DNA from 4 places in the Alkalihalophilus lindianensis genome. Region 1 is predicted to be linked to each of the others. Evidence: riboswitches for the same ligand, from Rfam matches in the RefSeq annotation. Region 1 holds a riboswitch; each other region holds the start of a gene.
The links. A riboswitch is a leader RNA that binds a small molecule or an ion and turns the genes downstream of it on or off. The one in region 1 is predicted to bind lysine.
Positions count from the first base shown of each region.

Region 2: it holds a riboswitch for lysine, as region 1 does, so the genes downstream of both, RYX56_RS10695 (aspartate kinase) here and RYX56_RS07200 (Na+/H+ antiporter NhaC family protein) in region 1, are expected to answer to the same signal.
Region 3: it holds a riboswitch for lysine, as region 1 does, so the genes downstream of both, lysA (diaminopimelate decarboxylase) here and RYX56_RS07200 (Na+/H+ antiporter NhaC family protein) in region 1, are expected to answer to the same signal.
Region 4: it holds a riboswitch for lysine, as region 1 does, so the genes downstream of both, dapA (4-hydroxy-tetrahydrodipicolinate synthase) here and RYX56_RS07200 (Na+/H+ antiporter NhaC family protein) in region 1, are expected to answer to the same signal.

Region 1 is NZ_JAWJBA010000002.1:83,074-90,815, reverse strand. Features, by position in the region: gene RYX56_RS07215 (thymidylate synthase) at 1-395, shown strand, start outside; gene RYX56_RS07210 (dihydrofolate reductase) at 392-877, shown strand; gene yunB (sporulation protein YunB) at 950-1,693, shown strand; lysine riboswitch at 1,764-1,940, shown strand; gene RYX56_RS07200 (Na+/H+ antiporter NhaC family protein) at 2,068-3,615, shown strand; gene RYX56_RS07195 (sodium-dependent transporter) at 3,956-5,485, shown strand; gene RYX56_RS07190 (methionine/alanine import family NSS transporter small subunit) at 5,485-5,601, shown strand; gene RYX56_RS07185 (M23 family metallopeptidase) at 5,637-6,644, opposite strand; gene lipA (lipoyl synthase) at 6,842-7,742, shown strand, end outside.
Region 2 is NZ_JAWJBA010000003.1:116,409-124,150, reverse strand. Features, by position in the region: gene RYX56_RS10710 (succinate dehydrogenase cytochrome b558 subunit) at 1-278, opposite strand, end outside; gene RYX56_RS10705 (TrkH family potassium uptake protein) at 678-2,027, opposite strand; gene RYX56_RS10700 (YslB family protein) at 2,229-2,627, shown strand; gene RYX56_RS10695 (aspartate kinase) at 2,674-3,921, opposite strand; lysine riboswitch at 4,070-4,258, opposite strand; gene uvrC (excinuclease ABC subunit UvrC) at 4,331-6,106, opposite strand; gene trxA (thioredoxin) at 6,239-6,553, opposite strand; gene RYX56_RS10680 (electron transfer flavoprotein subunit alpha/FixB family protein) at 6,746-7,723, opposite strand; gene RYX56_RS10675 (electron transfer flavoprotein subunit beta/FixA family protein) at 7,738-7,742, opposite strand, start outside.
Region 3 is NZ_JAWJBA010000001.1:548,218-555,959, forward strand. Features, by position in the region: gene RYX56_RS03050 (stage V sporulation protein AA) at 1-102, shown strand, start outside; gene RYX56_RS03055 (stage V sporulation protein AB) at 92-505, shown strand; gene spoVAC (stage V sporulation protein AC) at 518-973, shown strand; gene spoVAD (stage V sporulation protein AD) at 988-1,998, shown strand; gene spoVAE (stage V sporulation protein AE) at 1,998-2,348, shown strand; gene spoVAEA (stage V sporulation protein SpoVABEA) at 2,353-2,928, shown strand; gene RYX56_RS03080 (spore germination protein) at 2,915-4,402, shown strand; lysine riboswitch at 4,514-4,690, shown strand; gene lysA (diaminopimelate decarboxylase) at 4,783-6,105, shown strand; gene RYX56_RS03090 (peptidylprolyl isomerase) at 6,240-6,674, shown strand; gene RYX56_RS03095 (M24 family metallopeptidase) at 6,778-7,742, opposite strand, start outside.
Region 4 is NZ_JAWJBA010000001.1:736,868-744,609, reverse strand. Features, by position in the region: gene RYX56_RS04095 (Cof-type HAD-IIB family hydrolase) at 1-484, opposite strand, end outside; gene RYX56_RS04090 (hypothetical protein) at 620-778, opposite strand; gene RYX56_RS04085 (DUF6376 family protein) at 891-1,454, shown strand; gene RYX56_RS04080 (YhcN/YlaJ family sporulation lipoprotein) at 1,503-2,126, opposite strand; gene RYX56_RS04075 (aspartyl-phosphate phosphatase Spo0E family protein) at 2,423-2,590, shown strand; lysine riboswitch at 2,677-2,859, shown strand; gene dapA (4-hydroxy-tetrahydrodipicolinate synthase) at 2,989-3,876, shown strand; gene RYX56_RS04065 (DMT family transporter) at 3,908-4,831, opposite strand; gene RYX56_RS04060 (M24 family metallopeptidase) at 4,950-6,134, opposite strand; gene RYX56_RS04055 (aldehyde dehydrogenase family protein) at 6,183-7,622, opposite strand; gene RYX56_RS04050 (homoserine dehydrogenase) at 7,627-7,742, opposite strand, start outside.

The DNA of each region.
Region 1 (7,742 bases):
ATCCTGCTGAAATTGATGAGATGGCACTTGCACCATGTCATTGCTTGTTTCAATTTTACGTAAATGATGGTAAGTTATCATGTCAGCTCTATCAACGTAGTGCTGATATCTTCCTCGGTGTTCCATTTAATATTGCTTCCTATGCTCTTTTAACGATGATGATCGCTCAAGTAACAGACCTTGAGCCTGGTGAGTTTGTTCATACATTTGGAGATGCACATATTTATTCGAACCATATGGAACAAGTGAAGCTACAGCTTACAAGAGAGCCAAGATCACTGCCGAAAATGAAAATAAATAAGGAAGTTACATCTATTTTTGACTTTACCATCGATGACTTTGAGCTTACTGAATATGATCCTCATCCACATATCAAAGGTGAGGTATCTGTATGATCTCCTATATCGTCGCAATGGATAAAGAACGCACAATCGGACGAGACAATGATTTGCCATGGCATTTGCCAGCAGACTTAGCTCATTTTAAACGAGTCACATCAGGGCATACGATTGTGATGGGACGCAAAACGTATGAATCAATTGGACGACCACTACCTAAACGTCGAAACGTGATCCTTACTAGGAATACAGCATATACAGCTGATGGATGCGACGTTGTGCATCAAGTCGCTGATGTTGTGAAGCTTGCCAAGGAAGAGGATGAATGCTTCATTATTGGTGGAGCTGAGCTCTTTACGTTATTTTGGGATGAGGTCGATCGTTTATACGTCACCCATATTGATGAAACATTTGATGGTGATACGTTCTTTCCTGAAATCAAGGAAGAAGAATGGAAACTCCTCTCAGCAGATGAAGGCATTGTAGATGAAAAGAACCGTTACCCACATACTTTCTGTGTGTATGAGAGAAAAAAGTAATCGTTTGTAAAGAAATACAAGTCAAATTGTCCACCCCCTTTGCATATACATTAGGCAAAGGGGGTTTTCAACGTGAGATTCGGTAAACCATCGAGACCCCGGAAAGGTCCTTTACCATTTCGGTATGTGCTGCTCTTATCCTTCTTAATATTTGTGATCCTTACTGTGCAAGGACTTTGGATTATTGAGAAAGGAATTAGACCCACACTTGTCCACATTGCAACAACAGAAACGAGAGTCATCGCAACTCGCGCGATTAATGATGCTGTATCGAAAAAAATCGCATCGGATCTTGATCAAGGAGAATTATTTATAAGGGATGCTGATAATACGCTTCAATTTAATACGCAGATGTATAATAGAATCTTGTCAGAAGCCACCAATCGAGTTCAACGTCATTTAAAGGCGATTGAGCAAGGGGAAACATTTGATGTGTCATTTGAGAACGAGGAAGCTTTCACCTCTGATGGAGGCATTATTTACACGATTCCTTTAGGGCAAGCAACCAATAATGCTCTACTCGCTCATCTCGGTCCGCAAGTTCCAGTCCGATTCTCAGCGATTGGGGATGTGAAGACGGATCTTAATATGAAAACATTTAATACTGGCATTAATAACACGACCATGTCAGTCAATTTTGATGTAGTAGTCGACGTTAAAATTGTTATCCCGTTTGCAACGAATACAGAAGCGATTAAAACGACCATCCCTGTTGGTTTGATTAATATTCAAGGAGACGTACCTGAATATTATTCTGAAGGGGGAGGAATGATTGTACCTGCACCTGGTTCTTCCTTAGGAGGTGGCGATAATTAACATTGTCAACCATGTAAAACTATGATAAGATAATTCGGCAAACTTAATAATGTGAGTTGCCTCATCAACATGGTGGGGTAGAGGCGCGAATGTAAAAGAGTACGCACTTGGAGGATGACAACGTAGAGAAGTGTGAAAAGGTTCATTTGCCGAAGTGGGAAAGAGGAGTCAGAACTTTTCTGCTGGGGTTGCATTGAAGAAATGTAACACTGTCACAGCTGATTAGCTGTGGAGAACTACTGTTGTGATGGGGATACCTGTGCTTATTAAAGCCAATAATGGGTAACCGTTATTGGCTTTTTTTATACTCTCATACAGATGAGTATAGGAAACATCCCTGTATCAACATATTATATCAAAGGGGGATGGACCGAATGGAAGGTTCAATTTTATCGTTACTGCCACCAGTGCTAGCGCTTGTTATGGTTATTTTAACGAGACGAGTTCTATTGTCACTAGGTGTCGGTATTATTGTTGGCGCACTGATGCTAAATGGATACAATCCAGTCGATAGTGTAGTTGAAATTGCTTCAATTGTAGGAGCTATATTTGTTGTAGATGGGGCCATCAATGATTGGGAACTTTATATTATCTTTTTCCTATTGTTACTTGGAATGATGGCAGCACTTGTTACTCGTTCTGGAGGTAGCCGTGCATTTGGTGAATGGGCAATGAAACGTGTAAAAACACGAGTAGGCGCTCAAATGGTTTCGGTTATTTTGGGGATTTTAATCTTTATTGATGATTACTTTAACAGTTTAACAGTAGGTAATGTCAGTCGTCCGCTAACCGACCGTCACCGTGTATCCCGTGCTAAACTTGCTTATCTAGTCGATTCAACGGCTGCTCCGATGTGTGTTATTGCACCTGTATCGAGCTGGGGTGCTTATATCATTACGATTATTGCAGGGATTCTAACTACACATGGTGTGACGCAATACGAAGGTCTGCAAGCCTTTATGCTAATGGTTCCGATGAACATTTATGCACTAGTGGCCATTGGTTTAGTATTAGCAGTCGTCTTATTTAAATTGGACTTTGGCGCAATGCGAGTCCATGAGGAACGTGCTATAAAAACAGGAGAGCTTGTTGATCCTGAATCAGGTGCAATCCCAGGGGACCAAGAGGATCTGAAAGTTAGTGACAAAGGACGTGTAGGCGATCTTGTGTGGCCAATCGTTGCTTTGGTTGTTGGGACCGTTGCATTCATGATTATTACAGGTATTCAAGCTAGTGAAGGTGCGGCGACAATCCTTTCGACGTTTGAAAATACAGATGTCGCAACATCACTATTATATGGTGGATTAATTGGTTTTGCTGTTGCTTTAGTGCTTAATCTCATGAAGAAGACTGAAGCACGTGATTTTGGCGCAACAATCTGGGCTGGGATTAAGTCCATGCTTCCAGCTATTTATATCTTACTATTCGCTTGGACGATTATTGCGATTATTGGTGATTTAGGAACAGGGCAATATCTTGCTTCTCTAGTAGATGGAAACATCCACCCAATGTTCTTGCCAGCGATTTTATTCTTAATTGCCGGTTTTGCTGCATTCTCAACTGGAACATCTTGGGGAACGTTCGGTTTGCTACTTCCGATTGCAGGAGAAATGGCTGCCGTTATTGATATTACGATGATGCTTCCGATGCTTGCAGCAGTTCTTGCTGGAGCGATTTTCGGAGATCATTGCTCACCTATCTCAGATACGACAATCCTCTCTTCTACAGGAGCAGGAAGTCATCATATTGACCATGTAGTTACTCAGCTTCCGTATGCGATTGTGGCAGCTGTAATTACGTTACTTTCCTATCTTGTACTTGGTGCAACTGGAAGTGTGATCTTAACATTGCTGACGGCATTCGTCTTACTTGTGATTACCGTTCTTATATTGAAAAAGCTCTCTACGCCAATTGAAGCGTAGCAAAGTGGCTTCTGCATCCTAGCAGAAGCCTTTTTTGGGTCTTATTACCTTCTTTTATGGATTAATTTAATAAAACCTTTAATAAATGTGACATTTTTCTTAAATTTATTTTGACAAACCCCAGGGTAATCATTATAATAAAAAAATGAATAGTCTGATAACTCTAAAGGTGGAGGGGTTGAAAAAAAACGATACTACCATACGTTGATGCGCTAAATTGACTTGTCGAAATAATTGTCAAATAATTTTGACAAAAAATATTTTTGTGCGGATACTATTTACAGAATTTTTAGAATACTATTTAAAGAACACAGCACATAACAGAGGGGAGTTAACGAAAATGGCTAGAGAGCAATGGGGGACTAGAGCAGGATTTATTTTAGCAGCAATTGGGTCAGCGGTCGGTTTAGGTAACATTTGGCGCTTTCCATATGTTGCATATGAAAACGGTGGAGGAGCATTCTTTTTACCTTATCTTTTTGCACTATTAACAGCGGGGATTCCGTTACTTATTATGGAGTTTACATTAGGTCATAAATACCGTGGATCTGCACCACTTTCTTATGCTCGTTTACACAAAAAAGCAGAATGGATTGGTTGGTGGCAGGTAGCGATTGCCTTTGTTATCTCAACTTACTACGCCGTTATTATTGCGTGGGCGATTGCTTATACGTACTTTGCATTCAATCAAAGTTGGGGTGAGGACACTGGTGGATTCTTAATGGGAGAATACCTTCAACGCATTGATCTATCAGGTGGAGCGCTTGGTGAAGTCGGCTCACTTGTACCAGGTGTATTCATTCCTTTATTAGTTGTCTGGGCAGTTACGCTAGGAGTTTTATTTAAAGGGGTTAAACGCGGAATTGAGATGGCTAACCGTATCTTCATCCCACTTTTAGTCGTTATGTTCTTATTAATTGTTATTCGTGCAATAACACTTGAAGGGGCATTAGTTGGTCTAGATGCATTCTTTGCTCCTAACTGGAGTGAGATTATGTCGCCGGGGGTGTGGGTAGCCGCATACGGTCAGATATTCTTCAGTTTATCGATTGCCTTTGCAATCATGATCACCTACTCAAGTTACCTTGGGAAAAAATCGGATATTAACAACAATGCCTTTATTACAGGTTTTAGTAACTCGAGTTTTGAGTTGTTAGCAGGTATTGGGGTATTCGCAGCACTTGGGTTTATGGCAACAGCATCTGGGGTTGGTGTAGACGAGGTAGCAAGCGCAGGTATTGGCTTAGCCTTTGTCGTCTTCCCGGAAATCATTAATACATTCCCAGGTATGAATGGATTCTTCGGGGTCTTATTCTTCGGATCATTAGTGCTTGCTGGTCTATCCTCACTTATTTCAATTGTTGAAACATTTGTTGCAGGCATTCAAGACAAATTCAAGCTTTCTCGTACAAAAGCTGTTGCCTTTGGTGGAGGGTTATCAGCCGTTATTTCTTTACTATTTGCTACACAGGGCGGACTTTTCTTCTTAGATACAGCTGATTACTTCATCAACCAGTTTGGTGTAGCATTAGCAGGTCTAGTATCTGTTATCGCTGTTTCTTGGTTCATTCGTAAGCTTCCTGAACTACAAGGTCATGCAAATGGTGTATCAGACTTTAAAACAGGTCTATGGTGGAAGGTTTGCTTGAGCATCATTACACCAATTGTTCTTGGGTACATGGCGATTCAGAATACGATTACCAATATTACTTCTAATTATGAAGACTACCCAACATCGTTAGTCGTAAGCTGGGGCTGGGTTGTTGCAATTGGAGCCATTGTGATCGGGTTTGTGTTTGCATCCTTTAAATGGCAAAAGAACGACTTAGATGTACCAGCAGATTCAAATGATAAAGGAGCTGATCTATAATGAGTGGAAGCGCAATTGTCATGATGGTTATTGGCATACTAATCATTTGGGGCGGAATGGCTCTAAGTATTTTAAATGCAGTCAGAGTAGCAAAACAAAAGAAAGCATCATCTTAAGGCACAAACAAGGAGTCAGCATAATGCTGACTCCTTTATTTTTTCTTTTTGCGATCCTGATAGGCTTTTCGTTCCCATGACTTTAATGATGGAAACGGATCAAATGACCATTCTGTATATCCATTATCTCTGTACATGCCATAGTGGAGGTGAGGTGGGAACTTACCTTGTGTGCCAGGCTTTCCGTATCCTGAACTCCCACAATACCCAATCACATCACCAGGTGAGACGATGCTTCCTTCTTCAATTCCTTTTTCGAAGCCACTTAAATGAGCATAATAATGGTAAATATTATCTAAGTCACGAATTCCAATACGCCATCCTCCGTACATATTCCAGCCTTTAACCTCAACTTTTCCATAAGCCGTTGCCCGGACAGGTACATTGTAACCAGCGAAAATATCCGTACCTTCATGTATACGTCTGCCTCCCCAACCACGACGGTCTCCCCATGTGTTCTTATAACTGTAATTATGGTTAAGTGGAATAGGGAAGGCATGATCATCTAAATCAAGATTTCCAAAATGCTCATAAACGGTAGCGTGTCCGTGGATGATCGAGACAGATTGCTCGCGTTGGTAATAATCCCAAAGGGCAATCCTAAAATCTTCTTCATCAAATCCGTACTGTTCTAAATAGTTGGCAAATGTATAGAGTACATCTTCATCATCGCTTAAACTTGCGATCCCATCACCGTTCCCATCAAGCCCGACTCCATTAAAGAGGCTAATGGACAAAGGATCCGTATCTTCTTTATTGGGGTTAATTGGTCCAGCCCACACTTCTGGCTCATAATAAATAGAGATTAATCCTTCTTCTCTTGGACGATCTCGTTGAGCTCGACGTAAGCCTCTCTCGTATGTGTCAGCGGCAGCTAAGTAATACCAAGGTACTTGAGTCACTGTCTCCATTTTTTGATAAAGCTCCATCCGTCCTTTAAAAATCTCTTCTTGGCTCAGTTCTTCATTGTTAGCATGAGTATGTTGTGGAGTGGAACTGATAATAATTAAGGTCAATAATAATAGTTGTATTGCTCGCTTCACTTTATTCCCTCCTCTAGGAATTCCCTTCTTCTCTAGTGTGCAAAGTTTTTAGAGAAAAATATGAGTGAATCAATGGAAATTTCGAGCGAGAGTTTGGTCATTTACGAATAATCATGATAAAGTATAGAAAGATAAATGCAGCGAGGTTTGTCGATTTTCGTATGCAGAATATGGGAAAGCGGATGGAGTGATGTAGCGTGGCAAAAAAAGAAGAACATTTACGCAAGCCGGAGTGGCTAAAAATAAAGTTAAATACGAATGAAACGTACACAGGATTAAAGAAAATGATGCGCGAGAAGAATCTACATACAGTTTGTGAAGAAGCGCGCTGTCCTAACATTCATGAGTGCTGGGCAGTAAGAAAAACGGCAACCTTCATGATTCTAGGTGACGTTTGTACACGCGCATGTCGTTTCTGTGCTGTTAAGACAGGTCTTCCAACTGAACTTGACCTACAAGAGCCAGAACGTGTAGCGGACTCTGTTGAAATGATGGGGTTAAAGCATGCTGTTATTACAGCGGTTGCACGTGATGACTTAAAGGATGGTGGTGCGGCTGTATTTGCTGAAACTGTTCGTGCTATTCGTCGTAAAAGTCCGTTCTGTACAATTGAAGTTTTACCATCTGATATGCTAGGTAATTTTGATAGCTTAAAAACATTAATGGATGCCAAACCAAATATTATGAACCACAATATTGAAACCGTTCGTCGTCTTTCACCGAGAGTTCGTGCACGTGCAACGTATGAGCGTACATTAGAATTCTTACGTCGTGCTAAAGAAATGAACCCAGAGATTCCAACGAAATCAAGCTTAATGATTGGACTTGGAGAGACAAGAGAAGAGATTATTGAAACAATGGATGATCTACGTGCAAATAACGTCGATATCATGACGATCGGTCAGTATTTACAACCAACGAAGAAGCACTTAAAGGTTCTAAAATACTACACACCAGAAGAGTTTGCTGAATTTAAGGAGATTGCTCTTGAAAAAGGCTTCAGCCACTGTGAGTCTGGTCCACTAGTTCGTTCATCTTATCATGCTGATGAGCAAGTAAACGCAGCACAAGTAAGGGAAGAAGCTAATAAAGTAGCTA
Region 2 (7,742 bases), on a different contig from region 1:
TTACGGAAGAAACCATAACGTACTGTATTGTTTTTTGCTTGGAATGCAATATAGATACCATAAATAGCGTGGTATAAAAGTGGAATAAAAATAATGAAGATCTCAAGCGCATAACGGAAAGGCAAGCTCTCCATGAAATGTGATGCTTGGTTAAATGAACTAGCGCCTCGTGTAGCAAAATGATTGACAACTAGATGTTGTACTAAGAATAATCCCACGGGAATTACACCTAGTAAGGAATGTAACTTACGATTAAAAAACTCTCGATTACCGGCCATACCTTTGTCCCCCCACAATTGTTTTTTTTCCTACCCATACTCTCTTACCCTGTGTACTTTCTCTCTTTTTCCGTATAACGTGTACCTCCCCACTGCGAAAACAACGTGATATGGAAATTCAACTAAATTGTGAAACTTACGTAAAGTTTCTGTGAAAAAAATCCGACAAATTAATTGTACTCCCATCAGATTCCTTCGTCAAGAAAACGTATACAAGCTATTTGGGGAAAGATTTCACCCCTCTCTAACCCTTATCCCATAAGAAAACCTTGATGGTTAGCGTTTTTTGTAGAAAATAGTCTGTTTATTTTAATCTTTTAGAGAAATATCCCTAAAAAAATTATATAAAAAAATCCTGTTTACCCAATTTTTATTTGGTGTAAACAGGACCTCCATATGTTACCCAATGATAATTCGTTCGGTTGGGTACTTAAAATGACTTTTGGTTTCTCTACGACGGATCGAGAATAAAAAGGCAATTAACCCTACTCTCCCGATAAACATCAAGATCATCAATACAAATTGACTTGGTAAGGATAGGTGAGGTGTGATCCCCATCGATAATCCACAAGTTCCAAACGCTGAGGCAGTTTCGAAAATAATCGCTATTAGAGCAATATCCTTTTGTCCTTCAAAAGCAACAATTAAGGTGACCGCAGCAAATAACATAACTAAAAATACGGATAGCACAATAAATGCCTTTTGACGGTCTTCTGGGTGAATCTCACGACCGAAGACTTTAACATCTTCTTTACCGAGCGCGAAGCTCTTAATGGTTAAGAACATGACCGCGACCGTTGTCGTACGAATCCCCCCACCTACACTTGATGGACTAGCTCCGACAATCATAAGTGCTGACATAAAGAGTAAAGTTGCTAGGTTAAGCTCTGAGACATCCATGATAGCAAGACCACCACTTCTTGTAGTAGCAGAGTTAAAAATAGAATAAAATAATTGCTGGTGCCATTCTAGACCTACATAATAAGAGCCGGTTTCTAGAGCCCAAATACCAACAACGCCAATTACAAATACTGCAAAATAAGTTGTTGTCGTGATTTTTGTAAATAAACTAAATTTGAAATGAGGATTCTCCTTCGAGAAGTACTCCTTTAGTTCCATTAATACAGGAAATCCTATTGCACCTGCAAAAATTAAAAGAATGACGACGAGCTGAACATAATAGTCGTTTGCAAAGGGAATTAATGATTGGCCTGTTACATCAAATCCCGCATTCGTAAAAGCACTCAACGCCGCAAAAGAGCCTTGGTAATAAGCTTCCCATACAGAATCAAAATAGCGTAAATAATATGTACCTAGTATTAACGCTCCAATAAATTCAATAATTAATGCAACAAATAAAATCCCGCGCATCAAATTAACAAGACCAGAGAACTTATTTTGGTTTTGATCGACCATAATAAGCATTCGCTGTGATAAATTAATCTTCTTTCCAAAGAGCATCCATACAAATGTACCGAGCGTCATAATACCAATGCCACCTAGTTGAATGGCTAACGAAAGGAAAAATATCCCAACATAACTATAGGTTTCTGATACATTTACAACCGTCAGCCCCGTTACACTCACAGCGCTTACAGAAGTAAATAGCGCCTCAGAGAATGTCACATCAACATCAGCTTTGTGTGAGATCGGTAAATAAAGCAAGATACTAAATAAAATCATTGCTAATACGTAAGAAATAATAATAATTCTAAATGGGGATAGAAATTGACTTAAACCTAATTTCATATATGTAGTACCTCCGCATTCATTCGCGCTTTAGTATACCACTTTAACCTTTTAGAAACTAGAATTCCTAGGAAAAAAGTAAGTACTATCCATATCGTTCCCCTAAAATTCCACAAAGTCTACTAGAGAATCCATCTATATTCATTTGGACAGCTACTGCTTCACCTTTTATAATATAAGAAGAGGAGAGGTGTTTTCTACATGGAACCTAGACAAGAAACATTTGGGTACGAATTGCTTAGAAATGATGTCTTAAAAGAGGTATTCGGACAAGAATATGATTCGATTTTGTATTGGGTCGGTAAATCCATTGCCCGAAAATATCCATTACATACGATAGAAGAAGTCATTGAATTTTTTAATGACGCGAACTGGGGTAACCTTACCCTTGTTAAAGAAAAGAAAAATGAACGACACTTTGAGTTAGAAGGAGAATGGATGAAAAAAAATGACACCAGATGCTATCAACTAGAAGCTGGTTTCCTTGCCCAACAAGTCGAAACGTGGCTGTCCTCTTTTACTGCTGCTACTCAAACAAAGAAAAAGGGTATTGTTCATCTACAAATTGAATCTGACTTGCAAGACTCGCTCGCTCTTTAACAAAAAACGATGCTTTCTAAGCATCGTTTTTTGTATACTAAGCAGATTACACAAGTTGTTTTTCGGGTGCCTCTGCCAGCACTTCATCTAATTTAAATGCATCGTGTAAGACCTCAACAGCCATTACCATATCATCTTCCGATACGACTGCTGACACTTTAATTTCTGAAGTGCTCACCATCTTGATAAAAATATCGTTTTTAGCTAACGCTTCAAACATTGTTGCAGCAACGCCAGGGTTTGAGATCATACCAGACCCCACAATGGATACTTTTGCCAGTTCCTCTTCATGATGAAGGGTTTCGAATTCTAATTCCTCTTTCGCTTGCTCTAGGCATGCTACCGTGTCTTTTAATGAACATTGCGTAATTGAAAAAGATATGTTCACGTGATTGGCATCATATTGATTTTGGATAATGATATCTACATTAACCCCATGGCTTGATAGGATTGAAAAAAGTTTAGGTAGGCTATCAATTCGGTTCGGCAATCCTGCTACCGTTATTTTTGTTACATCATTTTCAAATGCAATTCCGCGCACCACTAAATTCTTCTCCACTGTTACTTCCTCCTCTATCATTGTTCCTGTTTCTTCTACCATGCTTGATGCAACCATTAAAGGAACATCATAATTTTTCGCAAATTCTACAGCCCGAGGGTGTAACACTCCAGCACCAAGGTTAGCCATTTCTAACATTTCATCATAAGAGATCGCTTGTAGTTTTCTCGCTTTCTCCACATAACGAGGATCGGTTGTAAAGACTCCCGTTACATCCGTATAAATTTCACAACGATCAGCTTTTGTCGCTGCCGCTAACGCAACTGCCGTTGTATCTGAGCCACCGCGCCCCAAAGTAGTAATACTTCCATCTTCCATTATGCCTTGAAATCCAGCTACAACAAGTACTTTGCCTGCTTCAAGTTGTTCATTCAAACGAGCAGAGTCAATTTCACGTATTCTAGCATTGCCATGGTTCGCTTCGGTTAGGATTCCAGCCTGGCCTCCTGTATAAGAAAGAGCATCCACTCCCCTTTTTTGAAGAGCCATAGTAAGTAAGGCAATCGTTACTTGCTCACCTGTAGTAAGTAGCATATCCATTTCTCTTTTACTTGGATTTTTTGTAATGTCATTCGCTAGTTGAACGAGCTGATCTGTTGACTTCCCCATAGCCGATACAACGACGACCACCTCGTTTCCGTCCTCAACTACTCGTGCTACTCGATTGGCGATATTCTCGATTTTCTTTACAGAACCAACTGACGTTCCACCATATTTTTGTACAACCCTTGCCATTTTCCTCATCCTCTCAATCTCTTCACGCGCGATACATTTGATCGACTGGATGTGCTATACCTTTAATGCGTACAAAAAAAGCAACAATAAGGAAAACCCCTCACCGTTGCTTGTCATACCGTACAGGTACCACACTACTCCCTTTCTCACGTGAGATAGTTCTCCACAAGACTATTGGGTATAGTCAAGTGACAGCCTTATCCTTTTTTAGGATAAGTCCAGCATGTATGGTTATGAGTGTCCTACACACTTCGGCGAATTCCCCTTTCAACTAGCGTCGTTAAACCTCATCGTTCTCGACTAGTGTACTCTTGGTTTTCGCTCCTCTACCATCACTTCATTTTTGAAGTGCGGCATATTTAATTGTTTTTCATTTTAGCAGATGAAGATCACTCCTGCAAGAAGTAATTTATTGACCTTCATGTAATTTTTCATAAATAGCCTCCGCTACTTTCTGCGGGATCCCTTGCATCTTCAATTCCTCCATGCTCGCCTCTTTCATTTTCTTAACGGAACCAAAATGCTTTAGGAGCTGTCGCTTTCGTTTCTCTCCTACTCCCTCTATATCGTCTAGCACTGACTGAAAAAACGTTTTTGATCTTGTTTGCCTGTGGAACGTAATCGCAAATCGGTGGACCTCATCTTGAATACGTTGCAACAAATAAAATTCATGACTATCTCTTTTGAGCGAGACTAGAGAGGGCGGGTCACCCATTAATAATTGAGAAGTGCGATGCTTTTCATCTTTGGCAAGCCCACATACAGGTATAGAAAGGCCTAATTCATCTTCAATAATCTCTTGTGCTGCCGCAATTTGTCCCTTCCCCCCATCAATGACAATTAAATCTGGAAGGGGGCGGTCTTCTTGTAATAACCTAAAATACCGTCTTCTTATCACTTCACGCATCGACCCATAATCATCCGGGCCTTTTACTGACTTGATCTTGTACTTGCGGTAATCTTTTCGACTAGGCTTCCCATCTAAAAACGTGACCATTGCCGATACAGGATCGGTCCCTTGAATATTAGAATTATCAAACGCTTCAATTCGATATGGCGTCGAAATTCCCATGGCCTCACCTAGTTTTTCAACTGCCTTTATTGTGCGATCTTCATCTCTTTCGATTAATGAAAACTTCTCCTTTAAGGCAGCTTTGGCATTTTGATTAGCAAGATCAAGCAGCTCTTTTTTTCTGCCTCTTTTAGGATGATTTGTTTTAACTTCTAATAATTGCTCAACAAGCTCACGGTCTATATCTTCTGGTACTAATATTTCTGCAGGCTTAATGTGTTCCTTTTGCAGATAAAATTGCCCAACAAACGTCAGAAGGTCATCTTTTGCTTCTTTATAAAAAGGAAAAATGGAAACATCTCGCTCAATTAATTTTCCTTGACGCACAAAAAATACTTGTACACACATCCATCCTTTATCATAGGCAAATCCAAACACATCACGATTGATATGATCGTTAATCGTCATCTTCTGTTTTTCCATGACCGCATCCATGTGCTGAAGTAGGTCGCGTAACTCTTTTGCTCTTTCGAAATTTAAGTCCTCAGAAGCCATCATCATTTTGTCAGTAAGGTCTTGCTTAATCTCATCGTGACCTGACCGCAAAAATTTTGTGATCTCTTGAACCATTTCTTGATTCTGTTGTTTTGTGACTGTATAGACACAAGGAGCTAAACACTGTCCGATATGATAATACAAACATACTTTATCAGGCATCGTACGACATTTACGCAATGGGTATAGGCGATCTAATAATTTCTTTGTTTCATTTGCAGCACCTGCATTCGGATAAGGTCCAAAATATTTTCCGCCATCCTTTTTAATAGACCTTGTCGTAATCAAACGAGGATGCTCTTCATTCGTAATTTTTAAGTACGGGTAAGACTTATCATCTTTTAGCATGACATTATATTTAGGATCATGCTTTTTAATTAAATTCATCTCTAAAATGAGCGCCTCAATATTTGAAGAAGTCATAATATATTCAAAGTCAACAATCTCGCTGACTAAACGTTGAGTTTTCGCGTCATGTGACCCTGTGAAATAGGATCTCACACGATTCTTTAATACTTTTGCTTTTCCTACATAGATAATCGTACCTTGACGATCTTTCATTAAATAACAGCCAGGCTGATCAGGCAAGATCGCTAGCTTTTCCTTTAATTGATTCACTGTAACGTCTCCCCTCTCATAGGCTGTAAACATACGTTCTTACTCTCTATTGTTAGTGACAACCTTTAAAATATCAAGTGAAAACCATTAAAAAATCGCGTTCTCAAAGTGAGAACGCGATCTCGGTTCGAATTATAGGTGTTTGTTTAATAGCTCTGCTAAAGCTTCCTTCGGTTGGAAACCTACAACTTGATCCACTACTTCGCCGTCTTTGAAAACAAGTAGAGTTGGGATACTCATAACACTGTATTTACCAGCTGTTTCTTGATTTTCATCAACATCAAGTTTAGCGATTTTAACTTTGTCGCCCATTTCAGCATCTAGTTCTTCAAGAACAGGTGCAATCATTTTACAAGGTCCACACCAAGGTGCCCAAAAATCTGCAAGGACAACTCCCTCGCTTGTTTCATTTGCAAACGTTTGATCAGTTACATTTACTATAGCCATTGTAAAAGCCTCCTTTAAATCTCAACAAATTAATTTACAGTATGATTATACCATTTGCGATCTTGAATGGCGAATAAGTTGCTTGATCTTATCATTCTCATACTTCTAATAAGATAACCTAAATAGTTTTCTTCAAACCTTTTAAAAAAGAAAGAAAGCTCACGCGTCCATGAGCTTCCCCTTCATTGATCTTTAGTTTGAAACTAGAGCACTTTTTAGCTCTTCTGTTAAAATCGGAATGATCTCAAATAAGTCACCGACAATTCCGTAATCAGCTACTTCAAAGATCGGTGCTTCTGGGTCTTTATTAATCGCTACAATGACCTTAGAGTTCGACATACCCGCTAAATGCTGAATCGCACCTGAAAGTCCAACGGCGATATATAGATCTGGCGTTACGACTTTTCCCGTTTGACCAATTTGGAGCGCATAGTCACAATAGTCCGCATCACACGCACCACGTGAAGCACCTACTGCCCCACCTAATAGATCGGCTAGCTCTTGAAGCGGTTCAAAGCCTTCTTTGCCTTTGACTCCACGTCCACCAGCTACAATTACTTTTGCTTCGGAAAGATCGACGCCACCAGTTGCCTTACGGACAACATCCTTAATCACCGTACGTAAATCTTTCAAATCAACTGTGAGCGTAGATACATCGCCACTTCTTGATTCATCTTTCTCAAGTGGTACGATATTGTTTGGACGAATGGTCGCAAACAAAACCCCATCATTTACTTTCTTTTTCTCAAAAGCTTTCCCAGAGTAGATTGGACGTGTGAAGACAGCATCTCCCCCGTCCATTTCAACTGAGATCGCATCTGAAATTAGTCCAGCACCAAGCTTCATCGCCAGACGTGGCGATACGTCTTTTCCTAGGGAAGTATGACCAAGCAATACGCCCTCTGGATTTTCTACATCAAGAACTTGAAGCAATGCTTGTTGATATGCGTCTGTCGTGTACGTTTTTAGATCGGCATGGTTGACCACGATCACACGGTCAGCACCGTAGTGAATTAGGCTATCAGCTAAACCGCTTACATCCTCTCCTAAAAGAACCCCTACAACTTCTCCGCCATCTGCTACTTCTTTCCCTGCAGCGACCGCTTCATATGATACGTTACGTAATTCTCCGTCACGAACTTCTCCAATTACAAGTACTTTCTTTGCCATGATAATCCCTCCAATTAAA
Region 3 (7,742 bases), on a different contig from region 1:
AGTCCATTAGAAGTTGAAATGTTTAATTATCAACAAAACTTAGATCAATTTGTGATTATGCATGAATTAATGGAAAGTGGTAAGAAGGAAAATGGTCATTGAAGCCATTTTAATCATCTTTATTGGGCTTGGTGGTGGTCTGGCAGTTGGAAGTGGTTTTGTCGCATTTTTAACTGTGCTAGGAATTGCACCTCGAATGACTCAGTTAACAAAAACGGAAAAATCGATTCGGGTGTATGAGGGAGCCATTATCATAGGAGCTCAAGTTGGGACATGGGCAAGTTTTTATTCTATTTCTCTTCACTTACCAAGTCTTTTATTAATTCCAATTGGTCTTGCTAGTGGAATGTTTGTTGGAATGCTTGCTGCTGCTTTAACAGAAGTCTTAAATGTGTTCCCGTTGCTAGCAAAAAGAGTGGGGGTAACGGATAAAATCATTTTGTTGATGATGGCAATCGTTTTAGGGAAAATGATTGGCTCCCTTATTCAATGGATCTACTTATAAGGAGGTCGTAAAATGTTATCTGATGAACAGAAACGCTATCAGGCCAATATTGAGTTATATCATTCAAAAAGACCTGTTATTTCAAATAGTATTAAAGCTTTTGTCATTGGTGGTGGAATTTGTGCATTTGGTCAATTTTTAAGTAATTTTTATATGACCTTTTTCCCGCTCTCGCAAAAAGAGGCAATGAGCCCCACGCTTGCCACTTTGATTTTACTTGCAGCCTTGCTTACGGGCTTTGGTGTGTACGATAAAATAAGTCAATTTGCTGGAGCGGGTTCTCTTGTTCCTGTGACTGGGTTCTCAAATGCGATGACAAGCTCGGCGCTTGAACATAAAAGTGAAGGGCTAGTATTTGGGATAGGAGCAAATATGTTTAAGTTAACAGGTGCCGTCATTGCCTTTGGGGTGCTATCTGCATATGCAGTCGGTTTAACTCGTTTGCTTGTTCAAATGCTTATACGGTAAAGGAGTTCATTGTAATGAGACTAGGAAAACAAACATGGGAATTTAAACAACCCGTTTATATCCAATCAACAGGAACCGCTGTTGGTCCTCTAGAAGGGGAAGGCCCTCTTGGCACGAGTTTTGATAAAATTTTTGACAATCTCTACTGTGATCAAGAGAATTGGGAGCTAGCGGAACGAGCTTTAATGGAAGAGGCTGTGCGCCTCTGTTTAGAGAAGGTTAATCGCAAGCCTAGTGATGTCGATATCATGCTAGCTGGAGATCTATTAAACCAGATCGTCACTTCTAATTATGCAGCTAGACAATTAGGAATTCCTTTTCTAGGGATGTTTTCTGCTTGTGCAACAGTGATGCAATCAGTTGCAGTTGCAGCCATGTTCATTAATGGTCATTATGTGGAAAATGCACTCGTTGCCGTAAGTAGTCACCATTCAACAGCTGAACGTCAATTTCGCTACCCTACAGAATTTGGAGGGCAGAAGCCAGAAACAGCAACTTATACAGTGACTGGTTCAGGTGCCGTGCTACTTAGTAATCAACCTAATGCAGTACGAGTTACACATGCCACACTTGGACAAGTGGTAGATATGGGGGTTGCTAACCCACTTGATATGGGCTCTGCAATGGCTCCAGCTGCGGCGAAAACAATGTTAACTCATTTTAAAGAAACACAAAGAGAACCTTCATATTATGATTTAATCGTAACCGGAGACTTATCACGTGTAGGAAGTTCAATTTTGCGCAAGCTAGTAGAAGATGAGGGGATAAAGTTAAGAAACAACTATGAAGATTGCGGAGTAATGATTTATCACCAGGAGCAACCGGTTTTTGCAGGAGGCAGTGGCGCAGGATGTCCTGCGGTTGTCACATTTGGTTATTTGATGAAGGAAATGGAGCGGGGAATCATCAAACGATTACTAGTTGTGGCAACAGGTGCTCTATTAAGTCCATTAATGATGCAACAAAAGGAAACGATTCCGTGTATTGCGCATGCTGTTTCATTTGAGTTAGAGGAGAGGGGCTAATGGAATATATAAGTGCGTTTGTCGTAGGAGGGTTGATATGCATCTTAGGTCAATTGCTTCTAGATATAGGAAAGCTCTCGCCTACTCATACGTTGAGTACATTGGTCGTTCTTGGAGCGTTGCTAGATGGATTTCATTTATATGATCGCTTGATTGATTTCGCAGGTGCAGGAGCTACAGTTCCAATTACCAGCTTTGGGCATTCTTTAGTCCATGGAGCCATGGCTGAGGGGGAACGTTTTGGATTTCTCGGTGTGGGGATGGGGATGTTTGAAGTGACTTCTGTAGGGATTTCTTCAACGATTTTATTTAGTTTCTTAGTCGCATTAATTTTCAAACCAAGGGGGTGAAGGTGTGAATGAATCAAGAAAAGTTATATTAATTACGGATGGGGATGAGCATGCGAAACAAGCGGTGGAAATGGTAGCGAGTGAGATTGGTGGAAGGTGTATTAGTCATTCTTGGGGTAACCCTACACCGGTTTCAGGGGAAGAACTTGTTGATATGATATTAAGCACACCTTCAGACCCTGTTCTTGTCATGTTTGATGATTGTGGTTATCGCTATGAAGGTCCTGGAGAACAAGCTATGAGAGTTGTAGCGACGCATCCACAAATAGTGGTTCTTGGTGCGATTGCGGTAGCGTCTGCTACTCATTCGTGTGAATGGACCAAGGTTGATATTAGTATTACGCGCTATGGTGAATTAACGGAGTATGGTGTTGATAAAGACGGTGTCTCTGATATGGAGATTGGCAGGATCAACGGGGATACGGTGTATATACTCGATCAACTAGACATTCCTTTTATTGTAGGGATTGGTGATATCGGTAAAATGGCCGGTCAAGATACATTGAAGCGAGGTTGTCCTGTCACAAAGCAAGCAGTAAATCTCATCTTAGAGAGGAGTGGTTATCGTGAGTCAAGCTAGTGAAAAGCATGAGGAACATTTCACCCGAGATTTTACCAAGAACGAGACGCGATTAGCAGAAAGGCTTGGGTTAGGAGAGTCTTTTGATGTAGGTGTCCGTACGTTATCCATATTAGATCGAAAAACGAGTATTTATTTTGTTAATGGACTTATTGATAGCTTATATGTAATTGAATTAATGAAAGAGTTGATGGACCTAGATGTTCGTCATCGTAAAACACATAATATTAAAGAAGCTTTTAAAAACCATTTAACGCATGTGCAAGTTGAAGAAACGAATTCAATGGATAATGCAATCACCCAAATGCTCTCGGGACTTATCTTTATTGTAGTTGAAGGTGAAGAAGAAGCCTTTGTCATAGATGTTCGCCAATATCCAGGCAGAGGACCAGAAGAGCCTGATACAGAGCGGGTCGTTCGTGGTGCGCGAGATGGATACACTGAAAATATCATAATTAATACAGCTCTGACACGACGGAGAATTAGGGATGAACGTCTTCGTAACGAAATCCTGCAAGTAGGAGTTCGTTCAAAGACAGATATTTGTATTTCTTACATTGATGGAATCGCTGATCCAACTCTAGTGGATATAATTAAGAAAGAATTAGATGCGATCGAAGTTGACGGTCTTACGATGGCTGATAAAATTGTTGAAGAGTATATTGTAAAGCAAGGGGCTAATCCATTTCCGCTTGTACGCTACACAGAAAGACCAGATGTAGCAGCGACACATTTACTTGAGGGACATATTGTCATTATTGTGGACACGTCTCCAAGTGTCATTATTGCACCGACTACCTTATTCCATCATGTTCAGCATGCTGAGGAATATCGTCAATCTCCAGCAGTTGGTACCTTTTTACGTTGGACACGCTTCATAGGGATTTTCTTTTCGTTATTCATCTTGCCTTTTTGGCTCTTACTAGTCGTGCAGCCAAGTCTCCTTCCAGCAGGTCTTGATTTTATTGGTCCAGAAGAGACAAACAATATTCCAATCGTTGTGCAAATTTTATTTGCAGAAATGGGAATCGAATTATTACGGATGGCGGCGATCCATACTCCATCCCCACTTGCTACTGCACTTGGTTTAGTTGCCGCACTTTTAATTGGAGAAATCGCTATTCAAGTAGGCTATTTCACACCAGAAGTAATTTTGTATGTGGCACTTGGAGCAATTGGGATGTTTGCAACACCAAGTTATGAACTAGGGATAGCCTTACGGATAACCCGTATCGCTTTAATTATTCTAGTAGCATGGTTGAAAGTTCCAGGGTTAGTAATAGGAACAACATTATTTGTTCTTTTATTAGCAGGATTAAAAACATTCAACAAGCCTTATATGTGGCCATTCTTGCCGTTTGACCCACCGGCTGTTTGGCAGATTTTAATTCGAGCAACCGTTCCATCCGTTCGTTGGCGCCCAAGTATTGTCAATCCACAAGATCCCATTAAACAAAAGCCTAGTGGAAGATAACAAGAAAAAATTTTCACTGATAAACGAGGATTTAACTCTTCTCTATTTTAAGGGTTGATGACTCCTGAAGAGTGTGCTACAGTAATTACAATAATTTAATGAACCTCATGAAAATGGGGTAGAGGCGCAAAACGAAAGAGTATATTTGGGGAGCTTATGGCAGCTTTGAACCAAATGGAAAGGTCAATTTGCCGAAGTACTTATTGGTTGCCAGAAAAATAAGTGCTGGGTCGTTCTTGAATAAAGAACGAACTGTCACTACATTTGTAGTGGAGGACTATTCTAAAAGTGAGGTTACTCTTGCGCATTCTAAGTAGCTAGTGTAACAACATTAGCTGCTTTTTTTGTATAGATGGGAGATAAAAGGAGAGATAGTATCAATGTACATGCATGGTTCTAGTCAGATTAATGAAAAAGGTCATTTAGAAATCGGTGGAGTCGATACAATTGAATTAACTAATAAATATGGCACCCCTTTATTTGTCTATGATGTAGCTCTTATTCGAGAGAGAGCTGAACAATTTCAACAAGCTTTCAAAGATGAAGAGGTTAGCTATCAAGTCGCATATGCCTCAAAAGCATTCAGCTGTATTGCTATGTTTCAATTAGCGCATGAGCTAGGTCTAAGTTTAGATGTTGTCTCTGGCGGAGAATTATATACAGCTATTCAAGCGGGTGTTCCGATGGAGCGTATTCATTTTCATGGGAATAATAAGAGCATCGCTGAACTTGAAATGGCAGTGAAGGCTAATATCGGATGTGTAGTTGTCGATAATTTTTATGAATTAAAGCAGCTTGGACGTATTTGTGCAGAACGTGATGTAAAAATGGATGTGTTGCTTCGCATTACTCCTGGTGTGGAAGCCCATACGCATGATTACATTTCAACCGGACAAGAAGATTCGAAGTTTGGATTTGATTTAGAGAGTGGGCAAGTGGACCAAGCAATTCAACTATCATTGCTTGACCCGCATATAAACTTACTTGGTATTCACAGTCATATTGGCTCTCAAATCTTTGAGACAAGTGGATTTGTAATGGCAGTGGAAAAAATTTTTGAATACATTGAAAAATGGCGAGATTCTTTAGGGTTTATTCCAACTGTGTTAAATCTTGGTGGGGGCTTTGGAATTCGGTACATTGAAGGAGATACACCGCTTCCGGTTGGTGATTATGTAGCGAAGATGGTTCAAGTGATTAAAGAAAAAGCAACACTACACCAAATGGCGATTCCTGAAATTTGGATTGAGCCAGGTCGCTCATTAGTTGGCGATGCAGGAACAACGCTATACTCTATCGGATCGAGAAAAGAAATTCCTAATGTTCGTCATTATTTATCAGTCGATGGGGGCATGAGTGATAACTTACGTCCGGCCCTTTACCAAGCAGAGTATGAAGGGCTGCTTGCAAATCGTGCAACCGAAGAGGCGAAGGAGACTTTCTCAATTGCCGGGAAATGCTGTGAAAGTGGAGATATGCTTATTTGGGATCTCCCTTTACCAAAAGCTGAACATGAGGATGTATTAGCAGTCTTCTGTACAGGAGCATATGGGTATTCAATGGCGAATAATTATAATCGTATTCCTAGACCACCGGTTGTCTTTGTTGAAAAGGGTGAATCTCAATTAGTCATTGAACGTGAATCATACGAAGATCTTGTTCGTCTGGACTTACCATTAAAGCACGTGCTGAAGCAAGTTTAAGTGAAATAGCTGGAACCGGTTTGACGTGGATCCCTTTGTCGAACCGGCTTTTTTTGAAGTCGGTGATAACTATTTCACTTTCGGCTAAGAATCGTGTACAATAAGGTGAATCTTAACATTTGGAGGCTATACATATGAAAAAAGGTAGTATTGCATTTGAAAATGGCGAAAAGCTAGTTATTGAATTTTACCCAGAAGAAGCACCAGGTACGGTTGCAAACTTCGAGAAATTAGCAAACGAAGGCTACTACAACGGCCTTACATTCCATCGTGTTATTCCTGGTTTCGTAGCACAAGGCGGTTGCCCAACTGGAAATGGTACAGGAGGTCCTGGCTACACAATCAAATGTGAAACAGAAGGAAACCCTCATAAGCACGTTCCGGGTGCACTTTCAATGGCGCATGCAGGAAAAGATACAGGTGGAAGCCAATTCTTCATTGTTCACGATTCACAACCTCACCTTGATGGTGTTCACACTGTGTTCGGACAAGTTGTGGAAGGTCTTGATTCAGTAACGCGTATCAAACAAGGCGATGTTATGCAAGAAGTAAAGGTTTGGGAAGAATAATCTCAACGAGTAAAGGGCCATCAATGATGGCTCTTTTTCAATTATGATTAGCACTCTGCTTATCATACAAAAAGCGATAGCACTTGGATGCTATCGCTTTTTATTAATTAATTATAGTCAATTCTTTTGATGTTTTAGTAAGGGTGATATGACCTTCTTTTGTGATTAATACATCATCTTCAATCCTTACACCACCAAGAACCGGATCATAAATACCTGGTTCAATTGTATAAACCATCCCAGCTTGTAAGGTTCCATCATTTAAATGGCTCATAGAAGGGAATTCATGAACATTGATTCCGAGTCCATGTCCTATACGATGTGGGAAACGATCGCCGTAACCAGCCTCTGTAATTACATTGCGTGCTGATTGATCTAAATCTCCAATGCGTGTGCCAGGCTTACTGATTTCAAGGGATGCAAGTTGTGCTTTTAGAACGGTGTTGTACAGTTCTTTTTTCTCATCACTTATTGAACCATAAGCAAATGTACGAGTAATATCTGATGTGTATCCGTCGAGTACGACTCCTAAGTCAAATAAGACAAAATCTCCATCATTCAACTTGCGATTGCCAGGATTCCCATGAGGCGCTCCTGATTTTTCACCAAATAACACCATCGTTGAAAAAGACATTTCACGTATGCCTTTTTTCTTTAATTCATATTCAATTTTAGCTAAAACTTCCATCTCAGTAATACCCTCTTTAAGGGCATTTTTGCCGACCTCAACACCGTAGTCAGCCATTTGGGCTGCGCGCTTCATGATCGCAATTTCAATCTCATCTTTTACAACACGCATCTGATTTAATTGGTGCTCTACTGCAGTGATCGCAGCTGAAGGGAATACGGCTAGTAAATCATTCATTCTTGAAACTGTTAGAACATCCGTTTCAATTGCAACATTCTCTATCAAGCTTATATTACGCTGTTCGATCGATCGACTAAGTAATTCCCAAGGACTTTCATGATCTGCATAACCAATGATTTCATCCGACCAGCCAGCGTCTTTTACTTGAGATGTTTCCATACCCGGTACAATTAAAATTGGTGATTCATTTGGGAAAAGAA
Region 4 (7,742 bases), on a different contig from region 1:
CATTAAACAGGGCTTTATAATCCTCAATATGGGTAACAGCGCCTTTTTCATAACGTTCTTCTGCAATTCTAGTCATTTCCTCGACGGAATCATTTGAACCAGCAGACTGAAGAACATCAATGACTGTTTCGATCCCTCTTTCATAGTTATCTGTGAAGGCACCTTTATTTGTATATAATTCGTAATAAACATCATGCTTATGTAGGATTTCCATCGTCTTTTTAACTGTAGAGCTATCAAGAGATACGACCTTTAGTACTTCCCCTTTTGCAGTTTGTATCTCGGCTCCGTTTACACTGATGACCGGACAACTTAATTTAGCTTCTTGCAAAGGGATTCTTGCTTCTTTATCATCACGTCCAGTCGCAATCACTACCTCTATCCCTTTTTTTTGAGCTTGCTTTATCGCATCAGCATTCTCCGCTGTTACTTTTCGTTCATCATTTAATAATGTGCCATCCATATCAATTGCGATTAATTTCACTACTTACCACTCCAATTCAATACCCTTTTTTCCTATTCTAATCAAATGGCTTCTTTCTTTCAAATAGTTGCGCTTATATAACTTTAATTCTCCATATAAAAAAGCAGAAGAACGGTGATCCTTCTGCTTTCGTCATTATCGCTTGTTTACGTCATTTAAGGATTGATCAATACGTGCTAATGTTTCATTCGCTTTCTGTTCGAGAAGTTGTTCGAAAACATGAGACATATGATTGCCAAGCATCATCACACCAAAAAACAGTGAAAAAAATAGGAGTACTAAAAAAATAAGCATGTAAATCCCTCCCATTCGCTTTGTACCAACTTATGAACAGAAGTGAGGTTACATGCATATTTTTTCCTTTTTCGTTACATACTTTGGTTAATAGAACGAATGAGGTGATGAGTTGAACAAAAAAATGATCCTCCTGCTGACAAGTACCTTTGTAATCGTTACGGGATGTATGCAAGATAATAGTTCTGACCTTATACATGATATAAAACAAAACGAACAAGAGGGTACACTAGGTGCACAAAGATTTTCTAACAATACAGATCAAAATAGGGTTCTTCATCGTGCTGACACAGAGTTACTAGCCTACGCAAAAGAAGCAGCCTTTTATTTAGAAGAAACCATTAATCACTTTGAAGTAATTGCTCCAATTCTTCAGCAGAAAACATTAAATAACGATTCTAAAACTTCAGTGTTGAGTACGATTCATTCGATTAAAAACAACAGTGAGAGGTTTCATGACCTTCGAATTCCTCATGAATTTGAAGGATTTCATCAAATACACCTTTCCTTTATCACTGAGTTAACAAATTTAGAAAGAGTAATTGATGACATGAGAGAGCCTATCGATTCTAGACAAGCAGAAAATGCTCGCGTTCATTATGAGAATATCATGATGGCGCATAAGCTTATGGAGCGAGAATATATGTCATTAGCAGAGGAATATGGTTTTTACTAAAGTGAGATACCCAAACAAGCATATAAAAGGCATGCTGGTGCATGCCTTTTAATCTTGGAGTCGATTCATTCTTCGTAAAAACTGACGATCAGCTGTGACGATGATTTGATGAGAGGGATAGTAACCGTGAGCAACACCCTCAACCATTTGTTTTAAAGATTGGAGATTCGTCTGATCGGCTACTACTCCAATCACTACTGTTTGATCATCAGCAAGGATATACACCTGCTCCACTTCTTCAAAGGATTCAATTGTTTCTTTTAAATGACTTTTGTCCTGTTTTGTTGTTAAGATTTTTTGGCCATTCTTCATATCACGTTTAATATGATCTGTATGAGTAGTTTTATCTCTAAGGATCCCTGGTCTGTTATTTAAAATTTTCGCACCAGAATGCGCAGTACCCGTACCTTCATGGGCCATCCCTAAATCGCGGTTTCCTGAGACATAATCGTATCGATTATTTATCCGCGTCACTGAATCTGTAATGCCTTTAGGTGCTGCATCTGGGACCATCATATCCATTAATGGACCTTCCCAGCCTTTCATTCTTTTAACTCCATATCCACTAAAGCCTTCTTCACGATCGGCATTTGCACCAAGAGTCGATTTTTGTTCTATGGTACATCCAGTCATGCACATTAGTGCAAGCAATATAAGCATGATTCTCTTCATAACTCCCCTCCTTTATTAATAGTGTTTACGACTTCGCAAAGATCGACACCAGTAAACAAAAAAAGGTTGTTTCCAATTCATGCATGAGCTAAAGCTCCTCCCTTTATCTACCACTTATTCCTAAAATGTTTGTCGAACCTTTACTACTTTTCGACTTTTATGACTACTTTAGCAGAATCGCTTTTCAACTTTTTTAGAATGGGTATAATAATCTCTATGTGAAAAAAGAACTGACTTACTTACCATACACTTCGGAAAAACAGTAAAAAATGCTAATATGAATGGAGTTGAAAAATATGTTACGTCTAAAAATCGAATTAAAACGTAGACAAATGTTAATCCTTGCAAAAAAACATGGTTTCACTCATAAAGAAACAGTGAAATGTAGTCAAGAACTTGATCAACTTCTTAATAAATTACAAGTAAAGCAGACGAATTTTAACCATGAAAGATATGTAAATTGAGGAATTTTGGACAAAGTGATTGCATTCATTTAAAAGTTTTGATAAGGTTAACTCACAAAATCAATAATCTTTACTTCACATACTGAAGTGAGGGTAGAGGCGCAGTTATCATTAGTAAAAGTGTGGAGGAGAATGAGCTCCTTTGAAACACGTTGAAAGGGATAGTTGCCGAAGCGTAGGGATACTCATTTCTTTTTACGCTGGGACTGTATTTAATAAATGCAGGACTGTCATGTAACAATTTTGTTACGTGGAGGGCTATCTCACGCATTGGAATGATTGTGCAGCCACAACATGTCCATGCAACAATGAGACTGCCTCATTGTTGTTTTTTTGTGCTTTAGGCACATAGCCCACTCAGAAATGAAAGACATTAATACGAATTGAGGGTGAATAGGATGAATTTTGGACGAATACTTACTGCGATGGTAACTCCATTTAACCAACAAGGCGAGCTTTGTGTTGAATCAACAAAAAAACTGGTACAACACCTTATGGAAAATGGTTCCGATGCATTAGTCGTTGGTGGAACGACAGGTGAATCTCCAACATTAACGACAGAAGAAAAATTACAATTATTTAAAACCGTGGTTGAAGAAGTGAATGGAAAAATTCCAGTTATCGCTGGAACTGGCTCAAACAATACCGCTGCTTCAATTGAACTTACTAAAAAGGCACAAGCACTTGGTGTAGATGGTATCATGCTAGTCGCACCATACTATAACAAGCCTTCTCAAGAAGGGCTGTATCAACATTTTAAAACAATTGCTGAAGCGACTACACTTCCCGTTATGCTCTATAACATCCCAGGACGTAGTGCAGTCACTTTAAGTGTAGAAACAACGTTACGCTTAGCACAAATTACAAACATTGTTTCCACGAAAGAAGCAAGTGGTGATTTAGATGCGATTGCAACGATTATTGAGCACGCCCCTGAAGGTTTTTCTCTATATAGTGGTGATGATAGCTTGACTCTACCTATATTAGCCATTGGCGGTACTGGTGTGATCTCGGTTGCATCTCATATTGTGGGGAATCAAATGCAACAAATGGTTCGTCACTATCTAGCTGGACAAGTCCAAGCTGCTGCTTTGCAACACCGTCAGTTGGTTCCGGTTATGAACACATTATTCATGGCTCCAAACCCTACTGCAGTGAAAGCGGCACTTGAATTGAATGGTGTTCAAGTAGGACCTGTAAGATTACCACTTGTCCCTTTAACTGCCGAGCAACAACAAGAGCTTCAACGTGTAATGAAGCCATCAATGAGCTTTTTCGTTAGTTAATAACATAAATAAAAAAAGCATGTAGCCCTCGCTACATGCTTTTTCCTTGTATTGGGACTTTCCTTACCCAATGTTTTTCTGCATACCCAGTACCAAATAACACTCCTGCAACTATAAATAAGAAGCCTACTAGCTGGTATAAATAAATGGTTTCTTTTAAAAAGATAGCAGAAAAAACTAATCCGAAAAAAGGAACAAAGTTATTAAAGATCGCGGTCTGACCTGCTCCGATTTTTTGAATGGCTGCATTAAAAACAAAATGACCAACTGCTGTTGCTACTATAGCTGAAAAGAAAAAGACAATATAAATAAAAGGTGATGCTCCCATCATACTCCCTACACCCGTAGGCTCTACTACTAAACTAACCAATAACAACCCAATTGAACCAAATAGAAGCATCATCGCTGTTACTTGTTTAGAATCCAGTGTTGCCGTCGTCTTTTTAATAAAAATAAAACTTATGGCTTGCACAATCATCGCTATAAATAAGTACACTTCGCCTTTCTCCATCTGGAAAGACCCAATGCCTCCTTGGATAAAAAATACCCCAATTAAAGCAAAACAAATACCTAATAAACGCCATTTCGTTAGCGCTTCTCCTAAAAAAAAGACCGCAAATAACGCCGTTGTTAATGGAAGTAGTGCTAATATAAGCACAGCATTTGATGCATCAATCATTGTTAGACCTTGTGCTAAAAATGTGTGGTGGAGCACGACACCAAACACCATCCCTAATAAAGTATAGCGCCACTCTCTTTTTGATAACGATTGAAATGAGGATCCAAATAATACGATGAGAATGGTCACGATACCAGCAGTTAAAATTCTAAAAGCAGTCATTGTTTGGGGAGGAAATGCTTCTACTAATAATTTCAGCATCACTACATTTAACCCCCAAGAAACCATTACGAAAAAAATTAAACCATATGTAAGCAATAAGGCTCGCTTCTCCACTTCCTACTCCTACCCTTCAATCATCTTTTCTTGTATCTTAACACCCGTAGACACAATCGTCATTGCTTTTTTTCGTAAAGCGAAAGAAAGCACTAATTGAAATTAGTGCTTTCTTTCACTATAGAGCTGATTCAATAATCGGTTTCTCATATAAGTCTCGAGAGAAATTAGTAAGCATTTCAACCCCTTTTTTCGTTATGACAATCGATTCGGTTATTTCAACGCCGTAGGATTCATACCAAATTCCTGGCATGAGATGGAACGTCATATTAGGCTTTAAGATGGATTTGTCACCCGTTCGAAAGCTAATCGTATGCTCTCCCCAATCCGGTGGAAAACTTGCGCCTATTGAATAACCTAGTCGCGAACTTTTTTGATAACCGTATTTTGCAATCGCATCACTCCATGTTCGCTCCACTTCTTCTGCTGTGATACCAGGAGAAATAATGTCGAGGGTTTTCTCAATTCCTTCTTGGACCACTTTAGACAGTTCCTTTACATGAGATGGCGCGTTTCCTATAGCAATTGTTCTGGCTAGAGGTGCATGATAACGTTTATAAACCCCTGCTATTTCTACTGTTAAAAAATCACCCTTTTTGTAACGTCTCTCACTAAACGTTAGATGCGGACACGATGTATTTTCATTTGTTGGCAGCATGGGAACAATAGATGGATAATCCCCCCCATGTTCATCTAATCCTTGGATTTGCGCTTTATAAATGGCAGCCGCAACATCGCATTCTCGCACTCCTACAGCAAGTTGATCATATGCAGCTTGCATCGCTCCTTCAACAATACTCGCAGCCCTTCTCATATAGATTAGCTCTTGGTCGGATTTTATTAATCTGACGCGGTTAACAAGAACGGTTGCATCTTTGAATTCAGCATCTGGAAGACCACCTTGCAGCTTTGTATAGCAAGCAGCCGTAAAGTAATGAGCATCCATTTCAAGGCCAATTCGTCTTTTACTTTGCCCAATTTCTTCAATGATCTTTACTACAAAATCCATTGGATGTCTTTCACTTGATTGAACGTAATAATCTGGATAAGAAATAATATGGTTTTCATCTAGCCATGTTGTTTTCGCAACACTTGTCGCATCCATTTGTCTTCCGATCCAGATTGGCTGCGAATCTTCTAACGTAACAATCATCATTTGGTGAACATAGAAACTCCATGCATTGTAATTCGTTAGGTAATACATATTAGAGGGGTTGGAGATTAATAAGACATCAATCCCACTCTCAACCATTTTCACTTTCGTTTTCCGTAAACGCTCTTCATATTCTGCTAGAGAAAACATCCTTCCACCCCCACCTAAATAAAAACCATTGCTACTTTTAACTCTTTATTATCTTTTAAGCTTGAAAGAAACAACCTTTTCTTCGGTCATTGCATCAATTGCATATTTTATTCCTTCTCGCCCTAAGCCAGAGCGCTTCACTCCCCCAAAAGGCATCCCATCAATTCTCACATCACTACTATCGTTTACCATGACACCACCTACTTCTAATTCTTGAATTGCATAAAAGGCTGATTCTAAATTGGAAGTGAAAATACCTGCTTGTAGTCCGTAACAGCTATCATTCGCTAAGCGGGTTGCTTCCATAAGGGATTCAACTGGAGTGATAACAACCACAGGACCAAATATCTCTTCCTTCACTACTTTTTCGTTTTGTCCGACGTTAGTCAGTACCGCTGGAGTTAAATACGCACCCTTTCTCTCCCCTCCGCAATGCAAAGTCGCTCCTTTTTGACAAGCTTCTCCAATCCATGATTTAACACGCCTTGCTTCCCGTTCAGAAATCATCGGTCCAATATCAGTTGATTCTTCTCGTTTGTCACCTACTTTTAACCGTTTCGTAACTTCAATAAATTTTTCAGTGAAATCGTAGTAGACGGACTGCTCTACGTAAATTCGTTGCACACCTATACAGTTTTGACCAGCTACCCCAAATGCACCCGAAACGGTTGAATGTATGGCTTCATCGAGATCTGCATCGCTTAAAATGATGGTCGGAGCATTCGAGCCAAGTTCCATAGCCATTTTTTTAACCCCTGCTTTTCGGGTAATCGCTTCTCCCGTATCAAACCCTCCCGTAAAGGAAACAAACCGAACATCATCTGATGTAATTAATTCATCCCCTACTTCACGGCCACTACCTGTAATCACCGAGAGAATTCCATCTGGCAAGCCTGCTTCCATAAATGCCTCTGCAAGTCTAATCGCACTTAAGGGTGTCTCACTTGAAGGTTTAACAATCACGGCATTTCCTGAAGCGATGGCTGGACCAACTTTATGTGCGACTAAGTTCAACGGATCATTGAAAGGAGTGATAGCTGCAATGATGCCAATCGGGCAGCGCGAGATATACCCTATTCGTGATTCATGACCTGGCATTTGGGAGAATGGAATGGTCTCCCCTGTTATCCGTCTAGCTTCTTCTGCACTTAAGCGAATTGTCTCTATGCATCGTCCTACCTCTCGTCTTGCTTCTGTTATCGTTTTACTGCTCTCTAGCACGATCGTTTCAGCAAAGAGTGTTTTATGCTCTTCTATATAAGATGCAACACTCATTAGAATGGATTGCCTTTTATGAATGGGAAGGTCTTTAGCAACCCTTGCGCCATTTTTTGCTTGTTGAATCGCCTCTCTCATATCCTCTGCATTTGCTTTTGGTACAGTTGCCACACATTGACCATTACCCGGATCAAATACTTCAATCGTTTCCTCACGTCTTTGCCACTTACCACCAAGCAACATGCCCTCTTGCACAATTTGTTTTTTCATACTATCACCCCTCTTCTACAGTCCACCTTAATTTTTTGTTTAGATGTAGTAAATCAATCAATACAGCAAATGCCGTTTCTTTGATGCCAGCACCAGCTCCAACGAGAGTTATTGGACCAG